DNA from 3 places in the Devosia sp. LjRoot3 genome. Region 1 is predicted to be linked to each of the others. Evidence: predicted binding sites of a transcription regulator. Region 1 holds the regulator's gene; each other region holds the start of a gene.
The links. The regulator PhoB, encoded in region 1, activates phosphate uptake and scavenging genes when phosphate is short. The targets are predictions, from matches to a motif close to TGTCATNNANCTGTCAT.

Region 1 (5,157 bases):
CGGTAAGCGCACTCACCCTTCAAGGTTTGCGTCGGTTGATCTCCCGGTCGTGGCAGTTGTTGTCACGAGGGTGAGACAATCACGATGCAATAACGTGCACGAATATGCCGCCCCTGGCGCGACTCGCGCCGGGCTAATGCCGGCCTCTGGCCGGAAGAAAGACTGAAATGAATACGCATATACTAAGCGCTCCGGGGGAACTGTTCCTCGGCAGCGACGCCGCAACGGCACTCGCACAGGGTGCGCGGCGCTTTTCCTCGGCCGCCAAGGCCATCCGGTTCGCCATGGAACAGGCAGCGCCCGTGAGCCTTCACGGCGCCTTGCTCAAGATCGGCGGACAAACGCTTGGGCCGGACCAGATCCGCTCCCTGCATCGGCAGATGGAAACCATCGGCCAGGCGCGCAGGACGCGCCAATAAAAACGCCGGCCATATGGCCGGCGTTTGCTTGTTCCGAACTGGATACCAGTTCTGGATATAGGTTTTAGGCCTGCGAACGCGGAGCCGAACCGGGACGGCCGCCGAAGCTTCCTGCGGGACGCTTGGGCGCAGCAATCAGACCTTCGCGAATAGCCTGCTTACGCGCAGCCTTACGGTTGCGGCGGATGGCTTCGGCCTTCTTGCGCACGCGAGCTTCCGAGGGCTTCTCGAAATACTTGCGGAGCTTCATCTCGCGGAAGACGCCTTCGCGCTGAAGACGCTTCTTGAGAACGCGGAGGGCTTGGTCGACATTGTTGTCGCGTACCTGGACCTGCAAAAAATTTCCTAACTTGGTGTGCGCCTTCTCCATGAATGGCAGGCGGAGTCGATCTGTGATCGGTGCACTTCGTTATCAGGCCCGGTCGGCGCTGCCAACCCGAGAAGTGGGGTTGTGATGTCTAAACCACGTCGCAATCTGCGGGATTTGCCCGGGGCGCCTTAGATACCTGTTCCTAGGTATGGCTTTGTCCCGAAACCGGGCCGCTCAGGCCGCGCGGCTGCCGATTGCTTCGGCCACGGCGATGTCGGCCATGGCGAGGGCGGCGGCCCGGGTCTTGGCGGCGGCGATGAAACGGCCGTTGTGGCAGAAGGTGGCGCCTTCGACGCCGCTGGCGACTTCCAGATCATGGTTGGTGAGACCCGCCCAGGCGGCGGGCAGATCGGCGCGCAGCTCAAAACCCTCGTCGCTGCGGCGGATGCCGGTGAGGCACCAGTCCTTGTCGCGCGGATGGACGACGAAGAGCAGGTGATCGGCGCCGGCCTTCACGATGGCGGCGCGGAAGGGCATGCCCATGGGCAGTTCAAGCACGCGACCGGGGCCGGTGGCCTCGATCGCCTTCGTCACGAGGGCCTCGGCGCGGAGCTTTGCCGCGCTGCGGGCGACGGCCGCCTCGACGAAGCTGCGGGCGATGATGAGTGCCTTGTGGAACGCCTGCTGATCGGCCTCGGCGTCGCGGTCGTCGAAGTCAGGTTTCAGGGTTTCGAGGAGCGAAGAGAGCGACAGGCCGGCCAGCGGACCCGAGGGGCTGGCGGCGCCGTTGTCGACGAGATCGATAGGCAGGACGAGATTGCCATCCACCGAGGCATGCACGCTTTCGACATGCTCAGCGGGAACATCGAAGGAGGCGATGTAGTCGCGGCCGAAATGCTTCCAGACAAGGCCAAAGGAACTGTAGGGCTGGCCATCGTCGCGCAGCGGTGCGCCGCGCTGGTGGTGATCGAAAATGCGGGCCTCGGCGTCATAAGCGCCGCCGACATCGTAGATGATGCGATCGGGGGCAGGGGTGATCCACTCCGGCGCGCGGCTGCGCACGATCTCGGCAGCGGGGAACAGCCGGGTCAGGATGACGCTCGACAGCAATTCATCGGCATGGAAACCACCGGAGTGGGTGACGAGGAAAGCTGGTGTCATGTGCGAGGCGGTCCTGAACTGGGCAATCGAGGCGTCACGACCCTTTCGGCCCCGACGGACCTTGCTACCCTGCTTTGGAGGGAGGAGGCAATGTTATCGTTAGCGAAACGTTAACGGGTGCGTGAGGGCGCGATCTCGCAGTGGCTCTCATGATGAGGTGCCTTGCAGGGTAAAGCCTCGAACCACGAGGGCGTGGCACCCAGGCATCGGGGCACGCCCTCGTGGTTCGAGGCTACGCTTGCGCTTCGCACCTCACCATGAGGGCTACGGGGATAGGCTGAGATAAACGAGTTTGCGGCTTCAGGCTGGTTGGCCGAAGCGTTCGTCGAAGGCGTAGCCGGCGCCGCGGACGGTGCGGATCGGGTCGTTTTCGCGGCCGCGATTGATGGCGCGGCGGAGGCGGCCGATATGGACGTCGACGGTGCGCTCGTCGACATAGACGTCATTGCCCCAGACGCCATCGAGAAGCTGCTCGCGCGAATAGACGCGGCCGGGATGGCGCATGAGATATTCGAGCAGGCGATATTCGGTGGGGCCCAGGTGCACGTCGCGGGTGGAGCGGCGGACGCGGTGGGTGGTGCGGTCGAGTTCGAGATCGCCGACCTTCAGCGCTGCGGTCACCAGATTGGGGTTGGCGCGGCGGAGGAGGGCGTGGATGCGGGCAACCAGCTCAGGGACCGAGAAGGGTTTTACGACGTAGTCGTCGGCGCCGGTCGAGAGGCCCCGGACGCGTTCTTCTTCTTCACCGCGGGCGGTGAGCATGATCACCGGGATGCGCGAGGTTTCTTCGCGGGCGCGGAGCCGGCGGCAGAGTTCGATGCCGGAGATTTCGGGCAGCATCCAGTCGAGCAGGATCAGGTCGGGCAGCTTTTCGGCGATAGCGTGCTGGGCCTCGTCGCCGGTTTCAGCGGTGACGACGCGGAAACCCTCGGCTTCGAGGTTGTAACGCAGCAGAATGGCGATATCGCCCTCGTCTTCGACAACGAGAATGGTCGCGGGCATAGGCGTGCTCCATCGATCGGCAGCCGCATGCTGCCGTCATTTCATTGTTTTTGCCACCATCTTCCTCTGCTGCCCCCTGAGGAAAATGGTGGCTGGTTTGGGGTAGTTACAAGGCGAGAGTGGCTATGCCTTGATCTGGGTCCGGTGCAGTTCCTGCACGTCAGCGGTCAGCTGCTTGCCGGTCTGCAGGTAGTAGGCGCGTTCGGCGATGTTGGTCGCGTGGTCGCCGATGCGTTCGAGGTTCTTGGCGCAGAACAGCAGATGCGTGCAGGTGGTGATGTTGCGCGGATCTTCCAGCATGTAGGTCAGAAGTTCGCGGAACAGCGAGGTGTGCATGGCGTCGACTTCGTCGTCGCGGTTGCACACTTCGACCGACGCGGCTGCGTCGCGGTTGGCATAGGCGTCGAGGGCGTCCTTGAGCTGACGCAGGACAAGGGCAGTCATGTTCTTGACGCCGTTGTAGAAGGTCGGCTGCAGGTTGATGCCTTCGAGTTTCAGCGAGCGACGGGCAAGCTGCTTGGCCATATCGCCGACGCGTTCCAGGTCGTTGGCGACGTGGATGGCGGTGACGATCGAACGCAGGTCCGAGGCCATGGGCTGGCGGCGGGCGATGATCGAGACGCACATGTCGTCGATCTTGCGCTGCATGTCGTCGATGCGTTGGTCGGCGATGATGGTGAGGTCAGCCAGCTCGCGGTCGAGCTTGAGAAGGGCCTTGGTGCCGTTCTCGATGGCGACTTCGACCTGGCCACCCATTTCGGCAATGGTCTGGGCCAGGGCGTTGAGTTCGTCGGTGAAGGACGAGACGATGTGATCGGATGCGGTATTGGGCATGATGTTGGTTCCTCGTTCCGCGATCAGCCGATGCGGCCCATGATGTAGTCCTGGGTCTGCTTGTTCACCGGATTGGTGAAGATGTCCTCGGTCGGGCCCTGTTCGATCAGGTTGCCGAGGTGGAAGAAGGCGGTGCGCTGGGAAACGCGGGCTGCCTGCTGCATCGAGTGGGTCACGATGACGATGGTGTAGTTTTCGCGCAGTTCGTCGATCAGCTCTTCGATGACGGCGGTGGCGATCGGGTCGAGGGCCGAGCAGGGCTCGTCCATGAGGATCACTTCCGGACCGACCGCGATGGCGCGGGCAATGCAGAGGCGCTGCTGCTGGCCGCCGGAGAGACCGGTGCCGGGCTCCTGCAGGCGATCCTTCACTTCTTCGAAGAGGCCCGCCTTGCGCAGGGACGAGACGACGATTTCGTCGAGGTCGGCCTTGTTGCGGGCGAGACCATGGATGCGGGGGCCATAGGCGACGTTGTCGTAGATCGACTTGGGGAAGGGGTTCGGCTTCTGGAAGACCATGCCGATGCGGGCGCGCAGTTCGACGACGTCAAGCGCGGGGGCGTAGATGTCTTCGCCGTCGAGCTTGATGGTGCCGCCGACCTTGGCGCCTTCGATGGTGTCGTTCATGCGGTTGATGCAGCGCAGGAACGTCGACTTGCCGCAGCCCGAGGGTCCGATGAACGCAGTGACGGCGCGATCGGGGATGTCGATCGAAATGCCGTGCAGGGCCTGCTTGGTGCCGTAGTGGACGGTCACGTCGCGAGCGGTGAGGCGGATGGGGCGTTCGAGCACATCAGTCGGGTTCATGGCGGAGTCCAGATTCAGGGAAGTCTTCTTAACCTTGCCGGCAAGCATATCCATTTGGCTCATCCTTAAGCACGCTTTTCAAGGCGCGAGCGGAGATAGATCGCTACGCCGTTCAGCAGGATCATGACCGCCAGCAGCACCATGATGGCAGCGGCCGTGCGGGGTTCGAAGAAATTGCGGTTTTCGTTGCCCTGCCAGAGATAGATCTGGACGGGGAGGGCCGTGGCCTGATCGAGCGGCGTCGCGGGGACCGAGGCCACGAAGGCCTTCATGCCGATGAGCAGGAGCGGCGCGGTTTCGCCCAGAGCGTGGGCGACGCCGAGAATGGTGGCCGTGAGGATCGACGGGAAGGTCGTTGGCAGGACGTGGTGGAAGACCATCTGCGTCTTGGATGCGCCCATGCCCAGGGCCGCCTGGCGCAGGGCCGGGGAGACGCCCATCAGTGCGCCGCGGGTGGCGATGATGATGGTGGGCAGGGTCATCAGGGTCAGCACCAGACCACCGACCAGCGGAGCCGAGATCGGCAGGTGGAACCAGTTGATGAACACCGCCGCGCCGAGGAGACCGAAAACGATCGAAGGGACGGCGGCGAGGTTGTTGATGTTGACTTCGATGAGGTCGGTGA
Region 2 (5,157 bases), on a different contig from region 1:
CTCGCCGGCACCGAGGGCGACAGCCTCAACGAACGCCAAAAAGCCTATATCGAATATATCCGCGCCTCGTCCGTGACGCTGGGCGTGCTGATCGACAACATCCTGGACCTTGCCTCGGTCGATGCCGGCATTGCCGAACTCAATCCTGAGCCGCTCAGCGTGCAGGGGTTGATCGACAAGGCGCGGGCTGGCCTCTCGGCCAGTTTCCCCGAAGTGTCGGGGAACTCCACCAATCTCGTCGTCGAGGTCGAGCCGAACCTGCCCGAATTCATCGCCGACGGCACCCGCATCGTACAGGTGCTCTACAATCTCCTCTCCAATGCCGCGCGCTTCTCCCCGCCGGGTGGCGAAATCCGGCTGACCGTGACGCATCGCGCCGACCGCATGCTGTTCATCATCGAGGATGAAGGCCCGGGCCTGACCGACGAATTGCGCTCTGCCATCCTCACCCGCCTCGATACGCCGAGCGCCGGTGGGCGCCTGCGTGGCGCGGGCCTGGGGCTCTCCATCGTGCGCACCTTCGTCAATCTCCATGGCGGCACGATTTCGGCCCAGCAGCGCGAACCGCGCGGCAGCCGTATCGTCGTCAACCTGCCGCGCGACAGCGCGCTTGCCGGCGTCGCCGAATAGATGGAACGCTTCCTTCCCGATGATGAGGCGACGATCGCCTTTGGACGGGAACTGGCGGCCCTGCTGCAGCAAGGCGACATTGTCAGTCTCGAAGGTGAACTCGGCGCCGGCAAATCGGCTCTCGCCCGCGCCACCATTCGGGCCCTTGCCGGCGATCCGGACCTCGAAGTTCCGTCGCCTACCTTTGCCCTGGTGCAGCCCTATGACACGCCAAGGGGCCCGGTGCTGCATGCCGATCTCTATCGGCTCGGCGACGCCGCCGAAGCCGATGAACTCGGGCTGCTCGACAACTCGACGTCTTTTGTTCTCGTCGAATGGGCCGAACGCGCCGCGCATGTGGCGGATGCCGCAAACATTGTTATCGCGCTCTCCATTCCCCCCGGCGGATCGGGCCGAAATCTGGTCATGACCCGCCGCTAAAGGGTTTTCCGAGTAAGTGCCGCTTTCGAATGAAAACGGGCGCCGAAACGACCGGCCATGGCACTGCCGATGGCCCCACGGGATCACCGCACCCTTTTGGCCGCGGCACAGTGCTTTCCACAGTCACCGAACTGACATGTCACCGTCACGCGGACGTTAATCGCTGCCAATAGATCGGGCTCGCACGCCGCCTTCCTTTCGAATGGGGAGTCCGGAATGCGCGCTTGAACTTTCGGTTTGTCGAAACGGCTTCGCCAGTTTTGCAGAGCCCGCCGCCCGAAAGCATCCGGCGCTTCACGTTTCAAAAGTCTGGCAGGAGCCGGACGGCCACGCGCCGATCCGGTCCGACGGGAGACAAGATATGAAGAACCTGAACGGCGTTGCCGGGCTTGCTGCCCTTTCGCTGATGCTTTCCACCTCGGCCGCCTTTGCGCAGACCGAAGTCACCTGGTGGCACGCCATGGGTGGCGAGCTGGGCACCAAGCTCGAAGAGATCGCCGCCAATTTCAACGCCAGCCAGTCCGACTATGTCGTGACCCCGGTCTACAAGGGCACCTATGCCGAGACGCTGACCTCGGCCATCGCTGCTTTCCGCGCCAATGAGCAGCCGGCCATCGTGCAGGTTTTTGAAGTCGGCACGGGCACCATGATGGCTGCCAAGGGCGCCGTCTACCCGGTTTACCAGCTCATGGCCGATCAGGGCGAAGCCTTCGATCCCTCCGAGTTCCTTGCCCCGGTCGTTGGCTACTATTCGGATCCGGAAGGCAACATTCTCTCGCTGCCGTTCAATTCCTCGACCCCGATCCTTTACTACAACAAGGACGTGTTCGAAAAAGCCGGTCTCGACCGCGAAACCGCTCCGAAAACCTGGGCCGAGGTCGAAGCCTTCTCCAAGAAGATCGTTGAATCGGGCGCTGCCACCTGCGGCTTCACCACTGGCTGGGTGACCTGGATCCAGACCGAGAACCTCTCGGCCATCCACGACCAGCCCTTCGGCAGCAAGGAAAACGGCTTTGCCGGTTTCGACACCGAATTCACCTTCAACGGTGAACTCCAGGCCCGCCACTGGAACAACCTCAAGACCTGGTCCGATGCTGGCCTCTTCAAATATGGTGGTCCGGAAGGCGGCGCGGATGCCGCTCCGTTCTTCTACGCGCAGGACTGCGCGATGATCATGAATTCCTCGGCAGGTCGCGCTGGCGTCATCAACAATGCCAAGGACTTTGAAGTCGGCTTTGCCCCGCTTCCCTATTATGACGACGTGATCGCCGAGCCCAAGAACTCGATCATCGGCGGCGCCACCCTCTGGGTGCTGAACGGCAAGTCGACCGAAGAATATGCGGGCGCCGCAAAGTTCTTCACCTATCTCAGCCAGCCCGAAGTTCAGGCCGCCTGGCACCAGTTCACCGGCTACCTGCCGATCACCAACGAGGCCTTCGAACTGGGCCAGAGCCAGAACTACTACGCCGAGAACCCCGGCTCTGACGTTGCCATCAACCAGATCACCCGCGGCACGCCGACGGCCAATTCCAAGGGCGTTCGCTTCGGCAACTTCACCCAGGTCCGCAACGTCGTCGACGAAGAATTCCAGGCTCTGCTCTCGGGCAGCAAGACCGCCCAGGAAGCCCTCGACAGCGCCGTCTCCCGTGGCAACCAGCTGCTGCGCGACTTCGAAGCGTCCAACGCTCAGTAAATCCTGATCTCCGGGGCAGGCCGGCGCGTTCCGGCCTGCCCCTCCGTCTCTTTTGCTTTTCTGGAAGCGGGGCCATTCGTGGAAACGAAACGCACAACCTTTCCCAGCAAGACGCTGCCCTATGCGCTTGTCATGCCGCAGCTGGTCATCACGCTGGTCTTCTTCATCTGGCCGACCTGGCAGGCGGTCCAGTCATCGTTCCTGCGCGAAGATCCCTTCGGGCTCAACAGCACTTTTGTTGGCCTCCTGCACTATCAGCGCCTCTTCCAGGATCCGCTCTATCTCGACGCCATCGGCCGCACGGCCATCTTTGCCGTCGCCGTCACCATGCTCTCCATGGGCATGGGCCTGCTGCTCGCCGTCGCGGTCAGCCGCCTCGTGCGCAGCGCCAATGCCTATTCGACGCTCCTGCTCTGGCCCTATGCCGTCGCCCCGGTCGTCGCCGGCATTCTCTGGTGGTTCATGTTCAATTCGAGCTCGGGCATCCTGCCCTATATGCTGAGCTTTTTCGGCGTCGACTGGAACCACAAGCTCAACGGCACCCAGGCCATGATCCTCGTCATCGTGGCGGCGAGCTGGAAGCAGGTCTCCTACAATTTCCTGTTCTTCCTGGCCGGCCTGCAGTCGGTGCCGCAATCGCTGACTGAGGCTGCCGCGATCGATGGGGCAGGGCCGGTGAAGCGGTTCTTCACCATTGTCCTGCCGCTCCTGTCGCCGACGACGTTTTTCCTCTTCATCGTCAACGTCAACTACACGATGTTCGACACCTTTGGCACCATCGATGCCACCACCCAGGGCGGCCCGAACCAGGCGACCAATATCCTCGTCTACAAGGTCTATGCCGACGGTTTCATCGGCCTCAACCTCGGCTCGTCCTCGGCCCAGTCGGTCGTCCTCATGCTCTTCGTCATCGGGCTCACCTTCCTCCAGTTCCGCTATGTCGAGCGGCGCGTGCAGTACTGAGGACAAGGACAAATGGTAGAAAATCGCCCCTTCCTGACCTTCCTCACCCATTTCGTGCTGATCGTCGGCGTCGCCGTCATCGTCTTTCCGGTCTATATCGCCATCGTGGCGGCAACCCATGACGCGACGGCCATGTCGAGCGGCATGATGCCCATGTGGCCCGGCTCGCACCTCATCGACAATCTCGTGGCAACGCTGACGCATCAGTCGCCCGGCCTGCCGCCCTTCTGGGTCATGGCCTGGAACTCGCTCTGGATGGCGGTGATCATCACCGCGGGAAAGATCGTCATTTCGATCCTCTCCGCCTTCGCCATCGTCTATTTCAAGTTCCCGTTCCGGAACCTCGCCTTCTGGCTGATCTTCATCACCCTGATGCTGCCGGTCGAAGTGCGCATCATTCCCACCTATTCGGTGGTGGCGAACCTGGGGATGCTCAATTCCTATCTTGGGCTGACCGTGCCGCTCATCGCCTCGGCGACCGCGACCTTTCTCTTCCGCCAGTTCTTCATGACCATTCCCGATGAGCTGATGGAAGCCGCCCGTGTCGATGGCGCGGGGCCGATGAAGTTTTTCCGCGACATCCTGCTGCCCCTCTCGCGCACCAATATCGCCGCGCTCTGCGTCATCCTCTTCATCTTCGGCTGGATGCAGTATCTCTGGCCCATGCTGGTGACCACCGACCGCAACTATTACACGCTCATGATGGGCGTGAAGCGCATGGCCGCCGTCGCCGACGCCGACCCGCAATGGAACCTCATCATGGCCGCCGTGGTGCTGGCCATGCTCCCCCCGATCCTCATCGTCATCTTCATGCAGCGCCTCTTCGTCAAAGGCCTCGTGGACACCGAGAAATAAGTCATGGCTCCGATCAAGATTTCCCAAGTCAAGAAAACCTATCAGGGCAATGTCACCGCCATTCACGGCCTCGACCTCGATATCGAAGATGGCGAAATGGTCGTGCTGGTCGGCCCCTCGGGCTGCGGCAAGTCCACACTTCTGCGTATGATCGCCGGGCTTGAAACCATCACCGATGGCACGATTTCCATCGGGGGCGAGGTGGTCAACCGCAAGGAGCCGGCCGAGCGCGATATCGCCATGGTGTTCCAGAACTATGCGCTCTATCCGCATATGAGCGTGCGGCAGAACCTCGAATATGGCCTGAAAAACCGTGGCACGCCGCGCGAGGAAATCGACCGCCGCGTCAACGAGGCGGCGCGCGTTCTCGAGATCGCGCCCTTCCTCGATCGAAAGCCGCGCCAGCTGTCCGGCGGCCAGCGCCAGCGCGTCGCCATGGGCCGCGCCATCGTGCGCCAGCCCAAGGCCTTTCTGTTCGACGAGCCGCTTTCCAATCTCGACGCCAAACTGCGCGGGCAGATGCGCATCGAAATCCGCCGCCTGCAGCGATCCCTCAAAACCACCAGCGTCTACGTCACCCACGATCAGCTCGAAGC
Region 3 (5,157 bases), on a different contig from region 1:
CAGGACCGTTCCGGTCATGGCGCCCAATTCGGGGCGCACGAAAGCTCGACGCAGGGCCGACTGGCGCTGGATGCGCTCGTCTGCGGCCGCCACGCCCGAAGGCTGCTCAACCATTTTCTTGACCTTGTGCTGAAGGGCGCTCACGGCGCCACGAGGGCAATCGGGGCCGCAGAGGCGGCCCCGAGCTCGTAAAGATCAGCGGTACTGACCGGCATATTGCTCGACGAGAGCAATATTGTCCTTGGTGATGAAGCCCGGGCCGGAATTGATCGAATTGCCCGGGACCACGCCGTAGCGGGCCAGATTGGTCAGGATGACCACTGGCAGGTAGCCCTGTAGGTAGGGCTGCTGGTCGATGGCGAAGTTGATGGTGCCATCCTTGACCGCAGCGGCGATTTCGCCCGAAAGGTCGAAGGTGCCGAAGAAGATGGCGCCGGCTTTGCCGTTGTCATTGAGCGCGGCGATGGTCGGATGGGCCGAGGTGGGGCCCAGGGTCAAGATGCCGTTGGTATCAGGATTGGTCTGGAGATAGGCGGCGACCTTGGACTGGATTTCACCGGGGTCCTGGCCGGCATCGATCATCTGGTTGCCGAGTTCAACGCCGAGCGCGTCGGCAAAGCCCTGGCAACGTTCAACCGAAGCCGGGTTGGTGATGTAGTGATTGACGCAAAGGAAGCTGGTGACGCCAGCGGCCTTGGCCTTTTCACCGGCGCCGAAACCGGCGTCGTATTCGGGCTGGCCGACATGGAGCAGCGCACCGATCTGCTTGGACTGTTCCACCGTGCCCGAATTGATGGTGATGACGGGAATGCCGCGCGCCACGGCATCGCCGAGGGGGCCAGACAGAACGTCGAAGTCGGCAATGGTCGAGATGATGCCGTTCGGATTGGACGCCGCCGCCTGCTCGATGATGCGAGCCATGTCGGCGAGATCGCCGGTCGGCGGATTGCGGTATTCAACGGTCACGCCCATCTGCTCGCCCGCCAAGGCAATGGCGTTCTTGATGGTGTTCCACCAGCTGTCGGAATCCGGCGCGTGCGACACGAGCACGAACCGCTCGCCCTCGGCCGCGGCCGGGATTGCAACGGCCGGCAATGCAATGGCAGCCAGCGCCAGGGCCGCCAGGCCCTTCGTCAGAATGTTCATCGATTTCCTCCCTTGTGAACGAAGATCACAAATGGCTTATACATTCCATTTTGGATCCATCACGAAACAAACATTCCATTTTTATCTGTCATGGTCAAGAGAGGACTTTTTCGGGCCGGGCGACATGGTCCTGCGTCCTTGGGCCCTCCATTGACAACTTCAATGCAACAACATACCAACCGGTCGGTCTGGAGGATTTGATGTTGCGCACTCTCACGATACCATCCTGGCTGCACGATGTTTTTGGCGAGCAGCAGCAACCGCTCGAACTGGTGGGGATCATCGCCTTCGGGCTGGGTGTACCGGTTGCTGCCGTGTTGCTGGCGCCTGCGGCTTTTGCCGAGGTGCCGATCTGGCGGTCGGCACTGGCGCTGCTGTTGATCGCGGATATTGCGGCGGGGTGCATTGCCAACCTGACGGCAGGAACCAATGACTTCTATGCGGCGCGACCGCGAAACCGCCTGGTGTTTCTGGCGGTGCATGTCCACATCCTGGCGGTCGCTTTTTTGCTCAACCTCGACATGGTGATGGCTGCAGCGATCTGGGCCTATACGATTGCGGGCGGGGTGGCGGTGAATGCGCTGCCGCGGGGGTCCGGGCAGCGGGTTGCTGCGGGCCTGCTCTTTGCCGTGGGCGGAAGTGCACTGATTTTTCTGGCCGGCCAATCCACACTGCTTGCGGCTGTGGGATTGCTGTTCATGCTCAAGGTAATGGTGAATTTCTCCGTCGATCACCGGGCCGAGGCGCGGTCATGACGGTCCGGGCATTGCAGGCGTCGGACCGCGGGGCCTTCATAGAGGTGATGGCGGCGGCGTTTCGGTGGGATCCATTGATCGTTGCGGCAATCGGCGAACGACCGGAGGCATTGCGGGCGTTTCTGTCCTTCATGTTCGACATGACCAAATTGGTGCGTGGGAGGCGGTTGGGCGTCTTCGAGGGGGAGAGGCTTGCGGGCTGTGTGCTCGTCGAGCCACCCGAAGGACGAGGTTTGGTTGATGGGCTGCGGCTGGTGGGTGCGGCCATCCGGTTTTTGCCGGTCGCATTGCGGCTTCCGAGGACAAGCACGGCGCTGTTTAATCGCTATCTCAACGTTACGCGTGCGGCCGCGCCGCGGGAGCCCCATGCCTATCTCACGATGGTGGGCGTGGACCCGAGGCATCAGGGCAAGGGGCTTGGGCGGGTGCTGATTGAAGCGGCCGCAGATGCGGCGGCGGAGATGGGCGCGGCGGGGGTGGCGCTCGATACCGAGAATCCGGTGAATGTGCCATTGTATGCAAAACTCGGCTTTATCCAGACCGCACGGCTGGAGCTTGGCCCGTTCACCAGTTTCTGCATGTATCGCTCGATCCGATGACCCAAACCGACACTCAGGCGCTGCTGGCGAGCCACGCCCTGCGCCTCTTTCTCGAACATGGCTATGAGGGGACCAGTCTCTCGGACCTGATGAAGGCCAGCGGGCTCTCGAAGGGCGCGGTCTATCACTATTTTCGCAGCAAGGAGGAGCTGTTCGAGGCGGCCATCGAGCAGTTCTTCCTGCGTTTCCTGCCCGGAGAACAGAGCGGGGTTGAGGCGCAGAAAAGCCTGCGTGCCTGCGTCATGTCCATGGTGGAGGGTTATTGCGGCATGCTGGCCGCAGTGGCTGAGGCGACGCCGGATCGATTGGCCTATTTTCGGTTTCTGATCGCCATTGCGCCGAAGATTACCCCGCAGCTGCAGGAGCGGCTGGCACTGGCTCGCCGGCAGATCGTCGAGGCGGCGCTGAAGGAGCAGGAGGCGAGACAGCTCACGCGCGCGGTCGAGGCCGAGGATATTGCCGATCAATGCCTGGCGCTGATCGAGGGCACCGGGTTTCTCGCGACGATATCGGCAGAGCCTGGGGACGAGGAGCAGGCGCTGCGGCGGATTGTCGGGCGGTATCTCGACGGGCTTTATCGCTGAGAAACGAAAAGGGCCCCCGAAGGGCCCCTTCCCTTTTGTCGGAAAAATCACTCTGCGATGGTGAGAACCACGAACTGGGTGAACTGGCCGTTGGCGTTGAAGTTGTTGTCGGAGGCGATGACCAGGGTCTTCTTGCCATCGACTTCCGGGCCAAAGGTGAGGGATTCGATGTTGTCGATGTCGAGGCCGAAATCGCCTTCAGCGAGGGTGAAGGCTGGTTCCTTGGTGATGGCCACGGCGTCGGCAGCGGCCTTTTCCTGGCCGTTGATGTCGGTGGCGCCATCGAGGCTAGCAGCGAAGAAGTTGATCTGGTTGCCGACGCCCGAGGCGAAGGAGCGTTCCACCACAAGGAAGCGGCCGTCATCGAGGGTCAGGAATTCGGAGACGCCGTTGTCGTTGAAGATGTCGCCGGTGGTCGCGGTTGGCGCGATGGCGATCGGGTTGGTTTCGTAGATGTATTCGGCGGTCGGCTGGCCCGAGGCGAGGTCTAAGGCAATGACGCGAGAGGGCGAGCCAGCTTCGAGGGTGGCTTTGGCGCCGTCTTGCGCGAGGGCGTTTTCGGTGGCGGCGTAGAGGGTCTTGCCGTCGGCCGAGAGGGTCAGGGCTTCGAAGGCGAGGTTGCTGTAGACGCCGGTAGTCTTGTCGGCATTAGGGAAATAGTAGTCCGGCACGGCGAAGGAGCGAAGCATGGTGCCGTCGAGGCGGGCTTCGTAGATGCCGGGGCGGCCGGAAACGTCGCCTTCGCTCGACCAGAGAATGGTGCGGGTGGCCGGGTTGAAGCGGATGGATTCGGGGTCGATGCCATTGAAGGGGAAGGCGTTGCCCTCGAGGTCGCGCAGGGTCACGCGGCGGATGACGTCGACGGCGGAAAGGCCTTTGGCGTCGATCTTGAGGCCGATCTCATAGTAGCGGGCCGGAGCGCGCTGCGAGCGGTCGTCGGAGATGGCGTAGAAGAGGCCGGAGCGGGCGTCGTAGTCGAGGCCGGAGATGCCGCCGAATTCCTCGCCGGCGATGATGAGACCGGTCGGCAGCGTGATCGAGCCGAGGAGGTCGACCTTCATTGCCGCGTCCTGGGCGAAGGCGGGCGTGGCGAGGAGAATAGCGAGAGCGGCGAGAATTTTAGTCTTGGACAGCATGGAAAACCTCCGTCGGGCGATGGTGGGATTTTCTAGGCCCCGGGCGTGAAGGCGCGATTGCAGGCGGGTGAATGGGGGATGACAGCGGGGCTCTTATCACCCCTACCCGCGTATAGGCTCAACCACGAGGCGTCACCCTCGGGCCTGACCCGAGGAGACTTCACTTAGCCAAAGCGCCGCAAGTGTAGAGCCCTCGGGTCAAGCCCGAGGGTGACGGTTCGGGGGGTGAAGGCCTGGGTGGGCAAACAAAAAGGGGCCCTTGCGGGGCCCCTTTTCTATTCTTTGGTTCGAAAACCTTACTCGGCAGCGGGCGCTGCGAGGCGGGTGGTTTCGGCCTGGCGGCGGCGTTCCTCGAGGATGAGGTCGTCGCGCTTGGAGGCGATGAGCTTGGCCTTGGTCTGGCCGGCACCGGTACCGGCCGGGATGAGGCGGCCGACGATGACGTTTTCCTTGAGGCCTTCGAGAAGGTCGGCCTTGCCGGACACGGCAGCTTCGGTGAGCACGCGGGTGGTTTCCTGGAAGGAAGCCGCGGACACGAAGGAGCGGGTCTGGAGCGAAGCCTTGGTGATGCCGAGCAGAACCGGGTTGGCGGTTGCCGGCTTCTTGCCTTCGCTGACCAGCGCGTCGTTGAGCTCGTCGAAGTCGAGCTTGTCGAGCTGCTCGTCCTTGAGCAGGCCAGACTCACCCGGATCCACGATTTCGACCTTCTGCAGCATCTGGCGAACGATCACTTCGATGTGCTTGTCGTTAATCAACACGCCCTGGAGGCGGTACACTTCCTGGATCTCGTTGACGAGGTAGCGTGCCAGTTCCTCGACGCCCTTGATGGCAAGGATGTCGTGCGGAGCGGGGTTGCCGTCCAGGATGTATTCGCCCTTCTCGATGGTGTCGCCTTCCTGGAGGTGGAACGGCTTGCCCTTCGGGATCAGGTATTCAA

Region 2: a site for PhoB is predicted at 1,172-1,188, ahead of ugpB (sn-glycerol-3-phosphate ABC transporter substrate-binding protein UgpB). Genes of this name have one in related genera too.
Region 3: a site for PhoB is predicted at 4,288-4,304, ahead of ACSQ2A_RS05430 (esterase-like activity of phytase family protein). Genes of this name have one in related genera too.

Annotation. Positions count from the first base shown of each region.
Region 1 covers NZ_CAXUPK020000003.1:197,015-202,171, reverse strand. The annotation lists gene ACSQ2A_RS11940 (hypothetical protein) at 1-6, shown strand, start outside; gene ACSQ2A_RS11935 (hypothetical protein) at 168-419, shown strand; gene rpsU (30S ribosomal protein S21) at 484-756, opposite strand; gene ACSQ2A_RS11925 (MYG1 family protein) at 964-1,890, opposite strand; gene phoB (phosphate regulon transcriptional regulator PhoB) at 2,191-2,892, opposite strand; gene phoU (phosphate signaling complex protein PhoU) at 3,016-3,726, opposite strand; gene pstB (phosphate ABC transporter ATP-binding protein PstB) at 3,750-4,532, opposite strand; gene pstA (phosphate ABC transporter permease PstA) at 4,598-5,157, opposite strand, start outside.
Region 2 covers NZ_CAXUPK020000007.1:107,509-112,665, forward strand. The annotation lists gene ACSQ2A_RS21275 (PAS-domain containing protein) at 1-630, shown strand, start outside; gene tsaE (tRNA (adenosine(37)-N6)-threonylcarbamoyltransferase complex ATPase subunit type 1 TsaE) at 631-1,050, shown strand; gene ugpB (sn-glycerol-3-phosphate ABC transporter substrate-binding protein UgpB) at 1,412-2,743, shown strand; gene ugpA (sn-glycerol-3-phosphate ABC transporter permease UgpA) at 2,822-3,706, shown strand; gene ugpE (sn-glycerol-3-phosphate ABC transporter permease UgpE) at 3,719-4,561, shown strand; gene ACSQ2A_RS21300 (sn-glycerol-3-phosphate import ATP-binding protein UgpC) at 4,565-5,157, shown strand, end outside.
Region 3 covers NZ_CAXUPK020000001.1:1,131,858-1,137,014, reverse strand. The annotation lists gene ACSQ2A_RS05455 (ABC transporter permease) at 1-114, opposite strand, end outside; gene ACSQ2A_RS05450 (sugar ABC transporter substrate-binding protein) at 196-1,146, opposite strand; gene ACSQ2A_RS05445 (hypothetical protein) at 1,347-1,901, shown strand; gene ACSQ2A_RS05440 (GNAT family N-acetyltransferase) at 1,898-2,500, shown strand; gene ACSQ2A_RS05435 (TetR/AcrR family transcriptional regulator) at 2,497-3,084, shown strand; gene ACSQ2A_RS05430 (esterase-like activity of phytase family protein) at 3,132-4,220, opposite strand; gene rpoC (DNA-directed RNA polymerase subunit beta') at 4,517-5,157, opposite strand, start outside.